Regions from separate parts of the Intrasporangium sp. Soil_C_50 genome, predicted to be linked through region 1. Evidence: riboswitches for the same ligand, from Rfam matches in the RefSeq annotation. Region 1 holds a riboswitch; each other region holds the start of a gene.
What was found. Region 1 has a riboswitch for S-adenosylmethionine ahead of AC3A5R_RS09940 (cyclic-phosphate processing receiver domain-containing protein). Riboswitches for the same ligand answer to the same signal wherever they lie in the genome.
Positions count from the first base shown of each region.

Region 2: linked by a shared signal. The riboswitch ahead of AC3A5R_RS19325 (bifunctional o-acetylhomoserine/o-acetylserine sulfhydrylase) and the one ahead of AC3A5R_RS09940 (cyclic-phosphate processing receiver domain-containing protein) in region 1 are both predicted to bind S-adenosylmethionine.
Region 3: linked by a shared signal. The riboswitch ahead of AC3A5R_RS01355 (aminotransferase class V-fold PLP-dependent enzyme) and the one ahead of AC3A5R_RS09940 (cyclic-phosphate processing receiver domain-containing protein) in region 1 are both predicted to bind S-adenosylmethionine.
Region 4: linked by a shared signal. The riboswitch ahead of metX (homoserine O-acetyltransferase MetX) and the one ahead of AC3A5R_RS09940 (cyclic-phosphate processing receiver domain-containing protein) in region 1 are both predicted to bind S-adenosylmethionine.

Region 1 covers NZ_JBDGKB010000003.1:55,165-59,788, forward strand. The annotation lists gene AC3A5R_RS09925 (DUF6308 family protein) at 1-254, opposite strand, end outside; gene AC3A5R_RS09930 (hypothetical protein) at 354-662, opposite strand; gene AC3A5R_RS09935 (DUF3293 domain-containing protein) at 659-2,689, opposite strand; gene AC3A5R_RS09940 (cyclic-phosphate processing receiver domain-containing protein) at 2,686-3,177, opposite strand; SAM riboswitch class IV at 3,214-3,331, opposite strand; gene AC3A5R_RS09945 (hypothetical protein) at 3,440-3,598, opposite strand; gene AC3A5R_RS09950 (PIN domain-containing protein) at 3,728-4,624, shown strand, end outside.
Region 2 covers NZ_JBDGKB010000013.1:55,472-60,095, forward strand. The annotation lists gene AC3A5R_RS19320 (LD-carboxypeptidase) at 1-958, opposite strand, end outside; gene AC3A5R_RS19325 (bifunctional o-acetylhomoserine/o-acetylserine sulfhydrylase) at 1,011-2,327, opposite strand; SAM riboswitch class IV at 2,410-2,529, opposite strand; gene AC3A5R_RS19330 (acyl-CoA dehydrogenase family protein) at 2,701-3,879, shown strand; gene AC3A5R_RS19335 (hypothetical protein) at 4,064-4,624, opposite strand, start outside.
Region 3 covers NZ_JBDGKB010000001.1:276,933-281,556, reverse strand. The annotation lists gene AC3A5R_RS01365 (ribonuclease J) at 1-702, shown strand, start outside; gene AC3A5R_RS01360 (endonuclease/exonuclease/phosphatase family protein) at 710-1,699, shown strand; gene AC3A5R_RS01355 (aminotransferase class V-fold PLP-dependent enzyme) at 1,738-3,126, opposite strand; SAM riboswitch class IV at 3,166-3,287, opposite strand; gene AC3A5R_RS01350 (MFS transporter) at 3,379-4,624, opposite strand, start outside.
Region 4 covers NZ_JBDGKB010000009.1:47,701-52,324, reverse strand. The annotation lists gene AC3A5R_RS16780 (universal stress protein) at 1-6, opposite strand, end outside; gene metX (homoserine O-acetyltransferase MetX) at 126-1,355, opposite strand; SAM riboswitch class IV at 1,373-1,486, opposite strand; gene AC3A5R_RS16770 (DUF4192 domain-containing protein) at 1,563-2,639, opposite strand; gene AC3A5R_RS16765 (YkvA family protein) at 2,738-3,445, opposite strand; gene AC3A5R_RS16760 (EcsC family protein) at 3,531-4,253, opposite strand; gene AC3A5R_RS16755 (MalY/PatB family protein) at 4,436-4,624, shown strand, end outside.

The DNA of each region.
Region 1 (4,624 bases):
TGAGTCAACAGGCGGGCGGCGCCAGCGGGGATGGGGACGCTGAGGAGCGTCGTGGCGAAGAGGTCGTCCGCCCCGATCCCCTCCGGGTCGTTCGTGCCGATCGACGCGAAGCTGGCGCCTGCGTAGTCACCGGTCACGGTGTAGTACCGCCGCAGACGCCATCCCGACCGCTCGGGCTCGAGTGCTGAGAGCGCCCGCTCCTTGGCGCGAGCCAGGACCTCATCCGTGGGCCGAACCCAGTCGTCGTTCGTCATCCTTGTCCCTCCCCTGTGATGGTGGCCCGACGATAGGCGCACCCGCCGACAAGGGGCCTCATCGCCGCACGCAGAGTTGCGCGCGCCGATGAGACCAGATCACACGCAGCCGTCGAAGCCTCGGTAGCCCGTCTCCCCGTCCGGTTGCTTCGTGATCCACTCGTGCCACAGGACTACTCGCTCAGCCTCGAGGGCGTCGTCGAACGGACCCTCTCGATGCAGGCAGTCGTCGCAGAGCGTGTGGTAGCGGTTGTCGCTGCCGATGCAGACAACGACCAGGTGGCAGCGCCAGGGCGCTGTCCCTTCTGGATGCCCGGGTCCCTCAGGCTGATCGCTCATGCGTGCGGCGAGCTCCACGAGGGCGTCGTCCGGCAACTTGTCCCGGTACCCGTCCGGAAGGCCGCTCATCGTGCTTCCTCCTCGACGGCGGAGAGCCACTGCAGCCGGTACAGGTCGCCGGTGAACCCCGTCTCGGAAGCTCGCTCGAGCGCTGCCGCGAGCGCGCGGCCGGGCGTGCTCCCCGGGTGACGGACTGCCTCGCGCGCCGTCGCGTAGTCAGGATTGCTGGCCAATCGGCGCCGCAGAGCCGCGGGCGTGTTGTCGTCAAGCCCCAGGTCGAGCGAGATCGACACGTCGTACCAGACCAGCCACTGCTCGTCGTCCGGCCACGGCTCGAGCACGAGCGCCGCGACGGTCTCGAGGTCGGACTCCTCGATCCATCGCGCCAGCACGCAAGCGCGGCCTTTCGCGGACGCCGGCCACGAGATGAACTCGCGACGCTCGCCCAGGTCACCCCACTGCCTGATGACCGCGAGCTTGGGCGCCACCACCCCGATCGATCCGCCTCCGTCCCAGCTGATCGGCGCGCCGCCGGACTCGCTGAACCACCGGTACTCGACGACGGTCTCTCCGACGAGCCCGCCGTTCTCGATCTCGTCGTCGCCGACCGTGAGCCACCGCCAGCCTTGAGCGGTGCGCACCGCGACGACGGGCTGGCCATCGACCGTGCAGTGCACGAGGCGTGACGGCAAGCCCTCGACGAGACGAGCGATCTCGTCCAGGTCGAGCCCGGCCGCCTCAACTGCCTCTTCGTCGGCGCCTCGGTCTTCGGCATCCGGGTCGACGCCAACTCGCGGGACGCGGAGGTGTTGCAGGAGGTTCACGTCGATGTCTCGCGCCGCGTTGAGCTCACAGACGATGTCGGGACTGACGGTCGAGAGGTCGCGCACTCCAGCCAACGCGGCCTCGACTGTGGGGAACGCCCCGACAACGGCGCTCATCCACTCGCGTGGTCCGGTCGCAGACGGCGTAAGCAAGTCGGAGCGCTCGACCCGCACGCCACCAACGGCGTCCGGCAGCACGAACCACCGCTCGCGCCGGCCGTCCGGGAAGGACCGCTTGACGGAGATCCGCGTCGAAGCGGGCACCTGCGGCCACGAGCCCACCGCGATGCCAGTCAGAGTGTCGGCCCACCATGCCACCTCGTCAGGGTCGCCGACGGAGCGAGGCAGGTTCGTCGCGTTCCCGATGGCTGCAGCCGCGCCCACGACATCTGCCGCCGGCCACCCCTGCTCCGACCAGCGCCGCGCCTCTTCGATGTCACCGCCGAGATCCACCCACTGGTTCACCTGACGCGGCCGCCAACTTCCGGGCCATCCTGCCTCGACGTGCTCACGATGCTGGGCTGCGTTGCGCTTGCGGGCCTCCGCCTGACGGGCGCGACGCTCCTCGCGCCTCTCCTCGGATGCGCGTGCTTCCGCGGCCGCGGCTCGGTCCGCCTCGTGCTGCTGCTCCTTCCGCTGTGAGTAGCGCACTCGATCAGCCTCGACGCGCGGTGCCCAGTAGTCCGCCGCGAAGGCGAGGAAGACGTCGTTGAGCAGCGCGGCCCGCTCGTCGTCGGCCACCTCGAGGGCCCGGTCCAGGGCCGTGTTGGCGGCGGCGATCGGGACGTAGGGCGACGCAAGACCGAGCTCTCTCCATGCCCGGTCGGCGCCGGCGTCTCGCGCGTCGGGCGTGACCTGGCGCCAGCCGAGCGGGGCGGTCGAGTGATCCGTGCACGAGACGACCGTCAACGCGTCAGCCGTCCACTCGAAGATGGCGTCCTGCTTGAATCGCCACCCGAGGTCGACCGCTTCCTGCCGCGTGAGCCCGACGATGGCGACGCTCGGTTCGACGTGCAGCCACGCAGGGTCGGCTCCGGCAGCGGGGTGGTGCGACGCGTTCCTGGCATCCAGCTGTTCGACCAGGGCGCGCTGCGCGCGACGGTTGTCCGTCTCATTGGCCTGCCGGCTGTGGGGGTTGTATGCCGTGACGATGTGGACCGGTTGCGAGGGGGCATCGCCAACCGCGACCCCGGACTCCGCGCTCTCGATGACGAGGAGTCCGGCTGGAAGGTGCAGACGCAGCTGCACCGTGAGGTAGGCATCGCGAATCATGCGTGGACGCCCTCCGTGATCCCGGCGGGGGCCGCCTTCTCCCAGCCGCTCGGGTTGCGGCGATCCAAAATGCCACTCGGTTCGGGTCGCCACTCATCGTGGAGCGTTGCGTCGAATCGCGTCCAGATGCCCTGCCCGTAGCATCGTCGTGCGGGGTATCCAGCGCGCCGCAGACACTGGGTGATGTGGAGCGCTTCAGGAACCCGAGCAGAGTGAACCTCGATCACGTTGATGGACAGGGGATCACCGCACTCTGCTCGAGCTACGAGATGGTCGGCCGCCGCGGCGGACGTCGTCCCGTCCAGGAGGTCGTAGTCGAGCCAGAGCTCGTCGACCAGTCGGCCACGGACGCGACGAAGGAGTTCCACTGCGTCGTGCCCGCGGCGGACCTGTAGGTGGGGTCGCCGGTCACGGAAGGCGCGCGTGTCGTCGACCAGAACGGTCAGCGGAGTTGCCACGCTCGGCTCGGCAAACAGGGATGGGTGCATCGACAGCCCTTTCGGTCCAAGGAGCCCCTGAACCGAGGCCCGCTCTAGCCAGACCGACGGATGCCGGCACGGCCGGGTCTTCCTTGGACGGCACCGGGGCGGACCGGTTGCCGGGCGACCCCTCCAAGGTGGGTAACGGTCGCGCCTCTTGACCCAGAAGAATGATGGCAGATGCCTCGGACGTCAGGGCGAAATCTGCGCCACTTGGGTGGGCTTGTCGGAGACGTTTGCGACCCCTCCGTCCGAGCAACATCTAGCTGAGTCAGACGGTGGCGTCGACGGGGTCGCGCATGGTGACGCTCGACAGCTCGCGCGCCGGAAGGGCATCTACGTCTCCGTCGAGGACGCCGTCGGCGGCCAACTCAAGCGCACCGACAAGGACCGCCACGACGTCGCTCTCGCCGCGCTCCACGACTGCCACCCACCGTCCTCGGTCGCCGTGTGACGCAACAGGCCCCGTCTCCCTTCGGAGGAGGCGGGGCCTTCTGCGTTGCGGCGCCGCGCTCCGAGCGATGACGTTGCGGAGAGCAGAACTTTCACACGTCCTGTCATGCAGAGTTCCGGATGCGGCCCAGCGCCGACTCCACGTTTGCGGCTTGGCGCCCGCGCGCTACGAATCAACCTGACGAGTCCTCCGTTACCCTCACGTTTCGTGACGGGAAAAGCCACAGGTCCTACGGTCGTAGTCCTCGACGCAACTCAAATCCATCGCGACTGGTTTCTCGCTAGCCTTGAGTTTCAACTCCTGCGATACCTGGCTCGAACCCAAGGGCTTCGAATCGCTGTGCCTCCTTCAGTAGTCCAGGAGGTGGTCGCGAACCACGGAAGGGAGGCCCTGGCGGCTCAAGCTGCATTTCGTCGCGCGGCCGCCACCCTCGGGCGGATAACCGGGACTCAGCCCTCATCGCCACCGGACACGGGTTTGACGGACACGTACGGCCGATACCTGCAGGACCGCCTTGAGAACTGCGACGTCGAAGTCCTTTCGTGGCCTACCGGTGACCACGAGTCGGTCGCTCGCCGCGCGTCGAATCGCGTCGCGCCGTTCGATACAAGCGGAAGCGGATACCGAGACACCCTGACTTGGTTGAACTGTTGCGAGCTCGCGCGTGCCGGCCACGATGTCTTTCTGGTCACCCAGGATCACGATTTTGCCGCTGCCGACGGCACTTTGCACCCCGCGCTAAAGGCGGAGTTAGTCGGACTGGCGGGTGAGGTCCGGCTGGTCAATCGCCTCGGACCTTGGCTGATGGAGCGGGTGCCTTGGGAAGAGACCCAGACTCTTCGGGATGCCGCGGGTAGGGCTCGTGATGAGGAAATCGCGTCTACCTTCGCACCGTGGGACATGTTCGAAGACGCCGACTTCAGCGCTGAGGAACTCGGCCTGCCCCGCTCTGCCGAAATCCGATCAATCGAGTATTTCGGAAGTGGCGGCATGTGGCTTGAG
Region 2 (4,624 bases), on a different contig from region 1:
ACGGCGCGACGTGACCGCACTCGACGTCGGCGATGATCGGCAGGCCCAGCATGCCGAGGGCGTCGCGGACGGCGTCGTGCTGCGTGAAACCGTTCGACTCGGGCGCGTTGGTGCGTGACACGAGGACGCCGTTCGCAGCGTCGAAGAAGCCGCGCAGGCGCATCGCGTGCAGCGCGCGGCAGATGTCGTAGGAAGCCCACTCCGCGATGTCGAGCAGGACGACGAGCCCGTCCGGGGCGTGCTGTGCCGCAAAGGCGTTGGCGTCGCCGTACGTGCCGCCGGCGAGGAAGCTGATCGTCTCGACACAGCCGCCGACGAGGCGTCCGGAGAAGCGTGCGGACTCGCCCTCGTGCCCGGGGTCGATGCGGGTCCACGTGCCGCGTCCGTCGAGGGTCATCTGCGAGACCGTGGGGTTGCCGGCGTAGTCGTCCCAGCCGCTGGAGCGGAACCGGCCGGGGGAGCGCTGCGCCAGCTCGTCGCCCGGCGTCGCCGCCGCGACGTCGACCCAGTGGAGGATGCCGGCGGGCAGCTCGTACGGGGTGTCCATGAGGTTCTGTCCGTGGATCGTCGCGATGCCCGTGGTGAGGGTGAGCGGCGTCAGCCACGTCGACGTGTCGGAGAAGCCCACGCACCACGTCGGCTCGGCGGCGGCCACGGCGTCGAGGTCGAGCAGGTCGAGCAGGTCGATGCCGGTCTCGCCGCCCCACGGCGGTACGACCGCGCGAATCGTCGGGTCGAGCAGCATCGCCATGAGCTCGGCGGCGCGCGCCTCGCGGGGGCCGCTCACGTGGCTCGGGGCGTGGTTGAGCTCACCGACGACGACGTCGAAACCGCGGTCGCGCAGGCAATGGACGGCGTGGTCGAACCGACCCCGGAGGGCGTCGGACACGCCGGAGCTCGGCGACGTCACGCCGATCCGGTCGCCGGGGCACAGGGGAGCGGGGTAGCGGATCGGCATGGCCGACATGGTGCCAGCCGTGCCGACCCGCCACACCCGGGTTTCGGTCGTGTCAGGCCTTCGCGGCGGCGAAGCCCTGCTCGAGGTCGGCGACGATGTCGTCGATGTGCTCGATGCCGACCGAGAGGCGCACGAGTCCGGGCGTGACGCCCGCGGCGAGCCGGTCCGCGTCGGGCCCCTGGGAGTGCGTCGTCGACGCCGGGTGGATGACGAGCGAGCGGACGTCGCCGATGTTGGCGACGTGGCTGTGCAGCGTCAGTGCCTCGACGAACTTCCTGCCCGCCTCGAGGCCGCCCGCGATCTCGAACGACAGGACGGCGCCGGCTCCGCGAGGGGCGTACTTCCGGGCCGTCGCGTAGGAGGGGCTGTCGGGCAGCGATGCCCAGACGACCCGCTCCACCTGCTCGTGGCCCTGCAGGTACGCGGCCACCTTGGCGGCGTTCTCGAGGTGGCGTTCGATCCGCAGGGACAGCGTCTCGAGGCCCTGCGCGATGAGGAACGCGTTGAACGGTGCGGCAGAAGGACCGAGATCGCGCAACAGCTGGACCCGGGCCTTGAGGATGTAGGCGAGGTTGGCGCCGAGGGGGCTGCCGACGCCGAGGTCCCGCGCGAAGACGAGACCGTGGTAGCTCTCCTCCGGGGTGTTGTAGTTCGGGAACTTCTCGGGGTCCGAGGCGTAGTCGAACCGGCCCGCGTCGACGATGACGCCGGCGATCGACGTGCCGTGCCCGCCGAGGTACTTCGTCGCGGAGTGCACGACGACGTCGGCGCCCCACTCGATGGGCCGGATGACGTACGGCGTCGCGATGGTGTTGTCGACGACGAGCGGCACGCCGTTCTCGTGGGCCAGCGCCGCGACCGCCTCGATGTCGAGAACCTCGGCCTTGGGGTTGGCGATGGTCTCGCCGAAGAAGGCCTTGGTGTTGGGGCGCACGGCGGCGCGCCACGCGTCGATCGAGGTGGGGTCCTCGACGAAGCTCACCTCGATCCCGAGCTTGGGGAAGGTGAACTTCAGCAGGTTGACGGTTCCGCCGTAGAGGCTGGGTGACGCGACGATGTGGTCGCCGGCCTCGGCGACGTTGAGCAGTGCGAGGGTCGTGGCGGACTGGCCCGACGCGACGAGGAGCGCGCCGACGCCGCCCTCGAGCGCGGCGATGCGCTGTTCGACGACGTCGGTCGTCGGGTTCATGATCCGCGTGTAGATGTTGCCGAACTCCTTGAGCCCGAACAGATTTGCGGCGTGGTCCGTGTCGTTGAAGACGTAGCTCGTCGTCTGGTAGATCGGCAGGGCTCGCGCCCCGGTAGCGCTGTCGGCGGACTGCCCGGCGTGGATCTGCTGGGTCTCGAAGGACCACTTCGGCTCGGTCATCGGTCGTTCTCCTCGTTCGGTCGGTGACCGGGTGCCCCGTGGACGGGTCCGGCGCACCGACGGGTCGGTGCGGGAGAGGGAGTCTCCGCGCTTGCCCGCGCGCCGGCTGGCGACGACGGGCCAGGTCCTCACCCGGGGCACCCCGCCGCGGTGGGAGGGTTGCCGGCCAGCGAGCCGGGGCTTGACGCTGACACTCATGACCTAACGGCGAGTGTACGGACGCCTGTCCGCGACGTGGGAGCGCATGTCCTCATCGTGGACGCGTCGGCGTGGCCTGCCGCTGGAAGTGCGCCACGGCGGAGCCGGCGCGGCGACCGTGGTGTCGATCACTAGGACGTCCTACTAATCCGAACCGGCGAGTAGGATCGCCGCCGTGAGCACGAATGCCGAGTTCGACCTGTTCCGGACCAGCGAGGACCACGAGGCCCTGCGAGAGGCGATCCGGGCGATCGCCGAGGACAAGATCGCCCCGTACGCCGCCGCGGTCGACGAGGAGGCGCGCTACCCGCAGGAGGCGCACGACGCCCTCGTCGCGTCCGACTTCTTCGCCCCCCACGTGCCCGAGGAGTACGACGGCGTCGGCGCCGACGCGCTCGCCACGTGCATCGTCATCGAGGAGGTCGCTCGCGTCGACGCGTCGGCCTCGCTCATCCCGGCCGTCAACAAGCTCGGCTCGCTGCCGCTGATCCTCGACGGCAGTGACGACCTCAAGCAGCGGTACCTGCCGCCGCTCGCGCAGGGCAGGACGACGTTCTCCTACGGCCTGTCCGAGCGCGAGGCCGGGTCGGACACCGCGTCGATGAAGTGCCGTGCGCGCCAAGAGGGCGACGGCTGGGTGCTGAACGGCCAGAAGTCGTGGATCACGAACGCCGGTGTCTCCGAGTACTACACGGTGCTCGCCGTCACCGACCCTGACGGCCCGCGCGGCGGCAACGTCACGGCGTTCGTCGTCGAGAAGTCCGACGAGGGCTTCACGTTCGGTGAGAAGGAGCGCAAGCTCGGCATCAAGGGCAGCCCGACGCGCGAGCTGCACTTCGACAACGTCCGCATCCCGGGCGACCGGGTCGTCGGGCAGGTCGGCGACGGCCTCAAGATCGCGCTGCGCACGCTCGACCACACCCGCGTCACGATCGGCGCGCAGGCCGTCGGCATCGCCCAGGGTGCGCTCGACCAGGCCCTCGCGTACGTCAAGGAGCGCAAGCAGTTCGGCAAGCACATCGCCGACTTCCAGGGCATCCAGTTCATGCTCGCCGACATGGCGATGGAGCTCGAGGCCGCGCGCCAGATGGTCTACGTCGCCGCCGCGAAGAGCGAGCGCGGCGACAAGGACCTCTCCTTCTTCGGCGCGGCTGCCAAGTGCTTCGCCTCCGACGTCGCGATGAAGGTGACGACCGACGCCGTCCAGCTGCTCGGCGGCGCCGGCTACACGCGCGACTTCCCGCTCGAGCGGATGATGCGCGACGCCAAGATCACCCAGATCTACGAGGGCACCAACCAGGTCCAGCGCATCGTGATGGCAAGGCAGCTCCTGAAGTGGACGGACCGGCGTTAGCGCAGGTCAGCGGCATCGTACCGGCCGCTGAGGACGGAAAAGGATCCCGCTTGCGTCCCGGGGCGAGGTTGATCGGGGCATCGTTCGGCACTCATCAGAACGCGCTGTGTGACAGCTATGTGACAGACCGGCGGCCGCAGCATTCGCCGGGTGAGGCGACTTGGCGATCGCATACGGGCGGCCGCTAGTCGTGATCGACGTCGCTGCCGGCCAGGAGGTCGTCCAGGTCGTCGAACAGGCCGTCCAACGTTTCCTCAGGCAGCGGGTGGTCGTAGCCGTTGGAGTAGACGTACCGCAGTTGGGCCGCGGCGCGGGCGAGGCTTCCCCCGACGTGGAGGGGTTCGCGAATGCTGGTGAGGGCGAGGTGCCACCACAGGAGGGCGAACTCGCGCGGAGTCAGGGTACTTACGGCAACTCGCTGGTCGTCCAGCGTGGGTCTGCCAAGGCGGTCGCCCTGCGCGTCGCGCATTTCCTCCCAGGTGTCCCATCCCTGCGCGATGGCTTTGAGGTCGTCGGTGAGTTCTTCACCGAGGTACTCGGCGACCGTCCACACGGTTCCGCTGCGGATGAGGGCGCGCCGGCGCCGGGCGGGCCAGTGTGGGTACCGCTGGGTGATGAGGGGCATCAGTACGTGTAGGGTGGCTCGGTCGATGCGGGATCCGGTGAGGCAGGCGACGGCCTCGGCGATGTCGACGGGGTCTGGTTGGGTGATGTGCCGCCCGTGGAGTTGTGCGATGACGAGTTC
Region 3 (4,624 bases), on a different contig from region 1:
GACGTCGGCCCCGGCGACACCGTGCTCCTCGCGAGCAGCCTCATCCCCGGCAACGAGAACGCCGTCTACCGCGTCATCAACGGCCTGATGCGACTCGGCGCGAACGTCGTGCACAAGGGCAACGCCAAGGTGCACGTCTCCGGCCACGCGAGCGCCGGCGAGCTGCTCTACTGCTACAACATCGTCAAGCCGCGCAACGTCATGCCGGTTCACGGCGAGTGGCGCCACATGTGGGCCAACGCGCGCCTCGCGATGCAGACCGGCGTCCCCGAGGACCACGTCGTTCTGGCCGAGGACGGCGTCGTCGTCGACCTCGTCGACGGCTTGGCGTCGGTCGTCGGCGTCGTCGACTGTGGCTACGTGTACGTCGACGGAAGCAGCGTCGGCGGGGCCGACGAGGCGCTGCTCAAGGACCGCCGCATCCTGCGCGACGAGGGCTTCATCTCGTGCATCGTCGTCATCGACTCGGCCACCGGCAAGATCGCGAGCGGCCCGCAGATCACGGCGCGCGGGTTCGTCGAGGACGACGAGATCTTCCAGCAGGTGATTCCGAAGGTCGAGCGGGCCATCGAGGAGGCCGTGGCCAACGGGGTCCGCGACGACCAGCAGCTGCAGCAGATCGTGCGGCGGGCGGTCGGGTCGTGGGTCGGTGGCAAGATCCGCCGTCGGCCGATGATCATCCCCGTCGTCCTGCAGGCCTGAGCCGCCCGTGACCGAACACACCGGGGACGCGGTGATGCGTCGCCGTTGGCGGCGGGTTGCCGACGTCGCCCTGCTCATGGCGCTCATCGGGCTCCTCGCCGTGGCGGCGCTGCGCTGGTTCGACACCACCGTGTACCCGGTGGTCGTGCTCCAGACGACAGTCCCGCTCGTCGTGATCGGCCTCGTGCTGCTGGCCGTCGCAGCGCTGCTCCTGCGGCGTTGGGTCGTGGCGGTCCCGATCGTGGTCGCCACGGTCGTGGCGCTGGTGGCGGCGGTCCCTGCGTGGTCGTCGAGCACCCGCCCCAAGGCCGAGGCCGACCTCACGGTGATGTCGGTGAACCTCAATGACGGGCATGCGAACCCGCAGCAGCTCATGGACGCCGTCCGCTACCACGCGGTCGACGTGCTCGTGCTGCTCGAGGCGACCCCGGGGGCGGTCACCGACATCGACGGCGTCGGCGCGCGGACGTTCTTCACCCAGCGTGCCGGTGAAGCGCGGGAGGGCGTCGTCGGCACGCTCGTCCTGTCGCGCTTCCCCCTGACCGAGCTCGACGACGGGGTCGGGCCGGACGGTGACAGCCTCCAGCCGGTCGTCGACGTCACGACGCCCGTCGGGAGGGTGGAGCTGCGGGCCGTGCACCCGCCGCCGCCCTTGCACTACCAGACGGACCGGTGGCACGCGGGCCTGACGTCGCTGACCACGTGGGTGCGTCAGCAGCCGACGACCGAGCCGCTCGTGCTCGCCGGTGACTTCAACGCCTCGTCCGGTCACCCGGTGTTCCGCCGGCTCGCCCAGGGGCTCGTCGACGCCCAGGTGGCGGCCGGCAACGGCTGGGTGCGCACCTGGCCGTTCGAGGGGCACCGCATCCCGCCCTACGTCGCGCTCGACCACCAGCTGAGCCGGGGCCTGGTCCTCGTCGACGCCGGCCAGGTCGCGTTCAACCGCACCGACCACGCCGCGGTCTGGGCGTCGTACTCGCTGTCGGCCAAGCGCTGATCCCCCGGGCCGAGGGTCAGCCGAGGGTCAGCCGAGGGTCACCAGGGGCGCTCGACCTCGACGTCGCGCGGGTCGGCGCCCTCGACGGTCCAACCGGCGGCCGTGCGGGTCCACGTCCGTGACGGCCCCTCGGCGACGAGGCCGGCGACCGCGTCGACGAGGCGCTCAACGCCCGCGGCGGTGCTGCCGAGGCCGACGCTGGCACGCACGGCCGTCTCGGGCCGCTCGCCCCACGGGTCCTCGAGCAGCTCGTCGACGAGCAGGTGGGCGCAGAACTTGCCGTCGCGCACGCCGATGCCGTGCTCGACCGAGAGCACCTGCGACACGAGCGCCGGGTCGAAGCCGGCCACCGTGAAGGCGACGACGCCGACGCGGTCGTGGTCGTCACCGAAGAGCGACAGGACGTCGACACCGGGCACGGCCTCCAACCCGGTGCGCAGCCGCTCGAGCAGGGCCTCCTCGTGGGCCTCGATGGCCGCGCGATGGCGCTCGATCGTCGCGCAGGCGGCGGCAAGGGCGATGGCGCCGACGACGTTCGGGCTGCCGCCCTCGTGGCGTGCCGGGCCGGTGACCCAGACGGTGCCGGTCTCGGTGACCGATGCCGTGGCGCCACCCCCGGGCAGGTACGGGGCGCCGGCGTCGAGCCAGTCGCGGCGCCCGGCGAGCACGCCGGTGCCGAACGGGGCGTAGGTCTTGTGGCCGGAGAAGGCGACCCAGTCGGCGTCCCAGGCCGCGAGGTCGATGCGGCGGTGAGCCGACAGCTGTGCGGCGTCGACCGCGATGCGGGCGCCGTGCTCGTGGGCGAGGCGGGCGAACCGCTCGACCGGCCACACCTCGCCGGTGACGTTCGAGGCGGCCGTCAGCACGACGAGCCGGTGCTTGCCGGGGTGCTCGGCGAGGGCCTCGTCGAGCAGGTCGAGGGCGTCGTCGGTGCCCTGCGGGATCGGCAGGCGCACGGTGCGCGAGCGGCCCCACGGCAGCAGCGTCGAGTGGTGCTCGCTGCCGAAGACGAAGACGACCGCGCGGCTCGGCAGCGCGTGCGCCAGGACCGACCACGAGTCGGTCGTCGTGCGGGTGAAGACGACCTCGTCGTCCTCGCGCGCCCCGACGAAACGGGCCACCTCGTCGCGGGCCTGCTCGTACCAGGCGCTCGTCAGGCGCGAGGCGTACCCGGCGCCGCGGTGCACCGACGAGTACGTCTCGAGGGCGCGGTCGACGGCGTCCTTGACGGTCTGCAGCGCCGGCGTCGACGCGGCATGGTCGAGGTTGGCGTAGGCCACCTCGCCGGCGGTGGTCGGCACGCGCAGACCGGCACCGACGACGCGGGGAAGGGCCTCGGCGTCGGCGACGACGCGGAGCGCGCGGGTGCGCACGACGGGGGCGGGTCCGCCGCCACAGAGGGTCGTGGTGCTGGGAAGGGCCGACATGGCAGTGCTCCTCGTGGGTACTGGGACCCACCCGGTGCAGGTCCGCGCTTGCCGACCTCGTCGAAACCAGCCGAGGGCGGCCTGGTCGTCACCCGGAGCACCCCACCGCGGAGGAGGGTTGCTGGCCAGCGAGCCGGGGCTTGTCGCTGACACTCTTGACCTGGCGTCGACGATAGGTGCGCGGCCGCGCGGATGTCCACCTCGCGATCGACGCGTGTCGCCATCCGAGACGGGGTGGGCTCGCGGCCGGCGTCAGCGTCCGCGGCGACCCCCACGGCCCCGGCTCCGGCGGGCGCGCAGGACCTCGCCGACCTCCGCGACGAGCGTCCGCCCGGGCTTGTCGTTCATCGAGCGCCAGGCAGCGACGCCGGCCGTCCCCATCCCGAGTCCCGCGACGAGGTAGGCGGCCGTGGTCCCGGCGTAGGTCAGCGACACCGGCCCGAGGTCCACGGTGCGAGGCAGAGGGAGCAGCGCCTCCGCACCGGCGGCCAGCAGTGGGGCGACGGCGAGCACCAGCACGAGCACGACGCGGTTCAGCGACTGGACGAGGGCGAAGGTGCGGCCCCTGACCTCGTCCTCGACGGTGAGCCCGAGGAGGGTGTATCCGACGACCCAGGCGACGCCGATGACGGCGCCGAGAAGGGTGGCGACGGGCAGCGCGACGAGCAGCACCGGGACCAGGGCGAGGACGAGCAGGAGCAGTCCGGCGCCCACCAGGGCGGCGCCGAAGGCGCGCGGCCGGGAGAACCCGGCGAGCACCCGCGGACCGCCGACGATCCCGGCCGCCATGCCGGTGAAGACGGCGACGAAGAGCAGGCCGTAGCCGGGTGCGCCCGCCCCCATGTCCTGGGCGAAGCGCGTCGCCAGGCCGACCACGAGCCCACCGGCGCCGAAGGCGCCGAGCATGCCGCCGACGAGGCCCCGGACGAAGGGGCGCCGCCTGACCACGAGCAGGCCGTCGGCGACGGTCCGGACGACCGACTGGCCCGCGAGCCTCTCGGCCGCCGGACGGACAGGGAAGGTGAGCCGCCAGATGATCACGGCGCTGAGCAGGAAGGTCGCGGCGTTGGCGTACAGCGCGACGAAGATGCCCTCGGCGTCGAGGCCGGGCAGGACGGCGTGCAGCGGAGCGCCGAGCAGGGACAGGCCCGAGAAGGCGAGGGCGGCCAGGGGCGCCGTCCCGTAGCTGCCGACCAGACCCAGCTGGTTCGCCAGCTCCAGCCGCTCCGCCGGCACGAGGTTGGGCACGGTGGCGTCCTTGGCCGGGTTCCAGAAGAGGGAGACGCACTCGATGAGCACGATGGCGACGTACATCCACCACAAGGACCCGACGACGGGGATCGACACGAAGAGGCCGAAGCGGAGCAGGTCGCCCACGACCATCGTGAGGCGCCGGTCCAGGCGGTCGGCCACGACCCCGGCGAGCGGGCCGAGGACGACGGCCGGAGCGATGCGCAGGACGAAGACGCCCGAGACGGCGAGGTACTCGCCGACGCCG
Region 4 (4,624 bases), on a different contig from region 1:
GGCCACTTCCCGGACCTCCTTGGTACGGCAACAAACCGGTGGTCGCACCGTACCCGATATGGGTCGGCGCGGCACCGGCACGAGCGGACTGCCCCGCCGCCGGTCGTGACCGTGTCCGCGATCTGTCAGCGAGGGCGGCGCCGGGCGAGCGCCTCGCGGACGACCGAGCCCACCTGCGCCTCCTCGATGAGGAAGCCGTCGTGGCCGAAGGCCGAGCTGATCGACACGCGTGTCGCGCCGGGCAGCGCGGCGTGGAGCTCGTCGGACAGCCTCGGCGGGTAGAGACGGTCGGTGTCGACGGAGACGACGGTGCAGTCGGCCGTGACACGGGCCAGCGCCGCCTCGAGCCCGCCGCGGTCGCGGCCGACGTCGTGGGAGTTCATCGCCTCGGTGAGGACGACGTAGGAGTTGGCGTCGAAGCGGCGGGCGAGCTTGCCCGCGTGGTGGTCGAGGTAGGACTCGACGGCGAAGCGCCCTCTGCCGGCAGCACGCTCACCGACGCTGAAAGGGTCCTCGCCGAGCTGGGCCTCGCGACCGAACCGGTCGCCGAGCTCGGCCTCGGTGCGGTAGGTGACGTGCGCGATGCGACGCGCCAGGCCCAGGCCGGTGTCGGGGCGGTGCGCCGACTCGTAGTAGTCGCCGCCGGCGAAGTGCGGGTCGGTGCGGATCGCGAGCAGCTGCGGCTGGCACCACGCGATCTGGTCGGCGGTGGCGTAGGGCGTCGAGGCGAGCACGATGCAGCGCTCGACGGCGTCGGGGTGGCTGACCGCCCACTCGAGGGCGCGCATGCCACCCATCGAGCCGCCGATGACGGCGGCGACGCCGGTGATGCCGAGCCGCGAGAGCAGGACCCGCTCGGCGGCGACCTGGTCGCGCACCGTGACGTACGGGAAGCGGCTGCCCCACGGGCGCCCGTCGGGGGCCGGGCTCGCCGGCCCGGTCGTGCCCTGGCAGCCACCGAGGACGTTGGCGGCGACGACGAACCACTCGTCGGGGTCGACCGCCTGGCCGGGCCCGATGAGGCTGTTCCACCAGCCCGGCGACGGATGACCCTCACCGGCCTCGCCGACGACGTGGCTGTCGCCGGTCAGGGCGTGCTCGACCAGGACGACGTTGTCGCGGGCCTCGTTGAGCCGGCCCCACGTCTCGTAGGCCACGCGGACGCCGGGCAGCACTCCCCCGCGCTCGAGCTCGAGGTCACCGAGGTCGGCGAACCGGCGCCCGCCGACCGGGTCGCCGTCACGCCACACGCCGTCCCCGCGGCGGGCGTCCGTACGCTCGTCCGTTCCGTCGGGAGCCTGGGGGCGATGGACCGGGCGGCGCGTGACCTGGCCGGGACGGTGGGTCACAGTCATGCGGAGTGCTCCTCGGATGTTCGCGCTTGCCGCAGTCCGTACCGGTGCGGCCTGGTCCTCACCCGGGGCACCCCACCGCGAAGGAGGGTTGCCGGCCAGCGAGCCGGGGCTTGTCGCTGGCGCTCATGACCTGCTCCCAACCATACGCGACGGGGGGTTCGGCCACCGCGAGCCGGTCCAGCCCGTGGACCGGACCGGACGACCGGGTCAGGCGCACCGCGGCGGGCGGATGCCGCGCTCGAGCACCGCCCGGACGAGCGTCGCCAGACCGTGTCCCGGATCGGCGAGCAGGGCACGGTCGGCCGCGAACGACGCATGGGCGCCGACGCCGAGCCACCAGCCGTACGCGGCGGTCGCCGCGAGGACCGGCGCCGCGCAAGGCCCGGGCGTGGCCCGGCACAGCTGTTCGACGCGTGCCAGGACGAGCCGCTCGGTCTGGGCCTCGGTGTCGGCGTCCGTTCCGGGGTCGCCGTGGGTGTCGATCGCTCGAGCGAGGCGGGTGGCCAGCTCCTCGGCCACGTGGTCACCAGGGAAGCCCGGGCAGAGCCACGAGACGACGAGGTCGCGCACGGGCGTGTCGACGAGTGACCCGACGAGCGCTGCGACGGTCCGGGGTGACGGGTCGACGTCCAGCCCGTCACGCACGAGCCGCACCCAGGCCCCGAGGGCCTCGTCGACGAGCTCACCGCGCGCCCGACCGTCGGCGGTCGTGCCGCCCTCGCCGGTTCGGTCGAGCTCGCGCACCCACTCCTCGACCGCGAGCAGCCGCGCGTCGTGGTGAGGGTCCTCAGGCGGGAGGGGCTCGACGAGCCGGGCCAGCTCCTCGCGGCTGCCGAGGACGGCGGTCCCCATCGCGACGTACTCGGCGACGGCAGGGACGTCGGCCGGCTCGGGCATCGGCCGCCCCGGCGACGGGCAGCAGTCGCAGTCGAGGCCGAACCAGCGCCCGTCGCGCACGACCAGCCGCTCGCCGACCGTCACCCCTTCCTCGTCGAAACCATCGCGCAGCGCGTCGAGCAGCGGCACCGGATCGCCCCTCTCGTCCGGGCCGCCGGCGAAGCCGACGAGGACGACACGGCTCGGACGCTCCTGCACGAGGGTCGGCACGCTCTGCTCGGCCGCGCGTGCGGCGCCGGCCGGACCGACGAGGTCGAGCCGGGCCACCAGCCCGAGGCGCACCTCGTGGAAGCAGACGACGACGACGCTGCGTTCGGGCCGGAAGCCGAGGTGGAAGGGCAGGACCGTCAGCAGCTCGGCCGGTCCGGACAGGGAGATCTTCGGCATGCCCGAAGGCTCCCCCGGGCCGGGCCGGAGCGGCAGCCCGGTGCGATCCGGCTGTGGACGCGTGCCCCTCGGCGCGAGGGGGTGTGGACGACCGCGACTCAGCGCTCGAGCCGCTTGCGGACCGACTCGAGCACGTAGTCGGTCGCTGCCTGCCGCGCGCCCTCGGGCAGGCGAACCCGCTCGGTGCGTCCGGCGCCCGACGACGGCGCCTCGGCGGACGGCCGCGGGCTCGTGGGAGCGCCCGGCAGGCCGCCGAGGCGCCCACGGGCGGCACCCGTGGCGTCGCGGTCGCGGCGTCGGCCGTCGGTGACCTCGCCGGCCCACAGTCGGGCCCGCGCGTCGGCAGCAGTGCCGAGCGTGGTGCCCGACGCCTGACCCGGCGTCGGCCCCGAAGGAGGCGGCGTGGACGTCGGCGCGGCCTGCCCGGGCACGGTCTGCCCGGCGGCACCTCCCCGTCGGCCGCCGGGGTGCAGGCCCTGGCCGATCTCCCATGCGATGAAGCGGTCGGTCTCCTCGAAGAACGCCCGCACGACCCAGGTCAGCACGACGGCGTCGTCGACCGCACCGATGACCGGCAGGATCGCCTCGGGCACGAGGTCGATCGGCGAGGCGACGTAGGCGACGGCAGCGGCCACGAGCCCGAGACGCCGCAGGGACGTCCCGGCGTACGTGTGGTCGAGCGTGGCGCGGACCAGGCGGGGCACCGCCTGGACGCGCGCGCCCACCCCGGGTGCACCGGGTCGGGTCGAGGCACGCACGACGGACGCCACGGTCGCGGCGAGCTTGATCCGGGAGGCAGCCTTCATGCCCGACCCAACGTACGGCGGGCGACCTGGATTCCCGACGGCATGGTCGTCACGACGCGCACCTCCTCTGGCTCCCCCCGGGTCCTCAGCGACCGAACGTCGCCAGGGGCGGGAACTCCTTGGCCGCCTGCTTGCCGATGCGCCCGAGCATGTAGACGTCGACGGCAGCCCCGAGCAGGCCACCGACGATGGGCACGGCGCGGCCGAGGCGGGCGAAGGTGCCCTGGCCGATGCGGGCGAGGAGGCGGAAGCCGACGGCCTTGTTGAGGACCATGACCGCGGGCGCGGGCAGGCGGTCGAGGGCGAGGGCCGACAGCTTGCCCCCGGCCGCGTGCAGGCCCGCCTTCCGCAGCATGTCGTCGCTGTCGGCGCCGACGAGCGTCAGCAGGATCGCCGAGCGGATCTCGGGCTGGTCGATGTCGTAGCCGCGGACCTTCGCGGTGGCCGCGGTCAGCCGCGTGGCGAGCAGGTAGAACTCGAGGATGTTCGCCGGGAGGGACACCGGCATCGTGAAGAAGCCACCGAGCCCCGTGATGAATCCGCCTGCGGCACCGAGCTGCCGATGGTCGCGCGCGATGATGCGCAGCGCCTGGTCGGCATCGCCGGCCGCCTCTCGGAGGGCCTTGGCGGCGACCGCCTCCGCGGAGTCGAACGGGCCCTTGCCGTCGATGCCGATGTCGAGGAGGCGCTCGACGAGGCGTGTCGCCGCCCTCGTCAGTCCGCCCTCCGCGGGCTGGTCGACGCGGGCCGACGCTCCGTTGCGGACCACCGCCCCAGCCTGCTCCGCCGCGCCGTCCGAGGCCTTCACGGCCTCGGTCCTGTCCCAACCGAAGAAGCCCACCGGCTCTCACCCCTTGAACGAGTCGTGTCTTCCGCCGCGCCTGGCGGCCCTCCACCGTCACCGTATGACGAGTCGGGGTGCGGGTGCGCCCCGAGGTGTCGCCGATCTGCGGCTCACGCGCGGTCGGGGGTGTCTCGTAGGGTCGTGCCATGCCCGGACCGATCCTCGGCGCGTCGCTCGACGAGCTGCGCCGCGACCGCACGAGCGTCAAGTGGCGGCGCTACGACCCCGACGTCCTGCCGCTGTGGATCGCCGAGATGGACGCCCGGCCCTGCCCGGCCGTCGTCGAGGCCGTCGGCGCGGCCGTGCAGCGTGGCGACACCGGCTACGCCTGGACG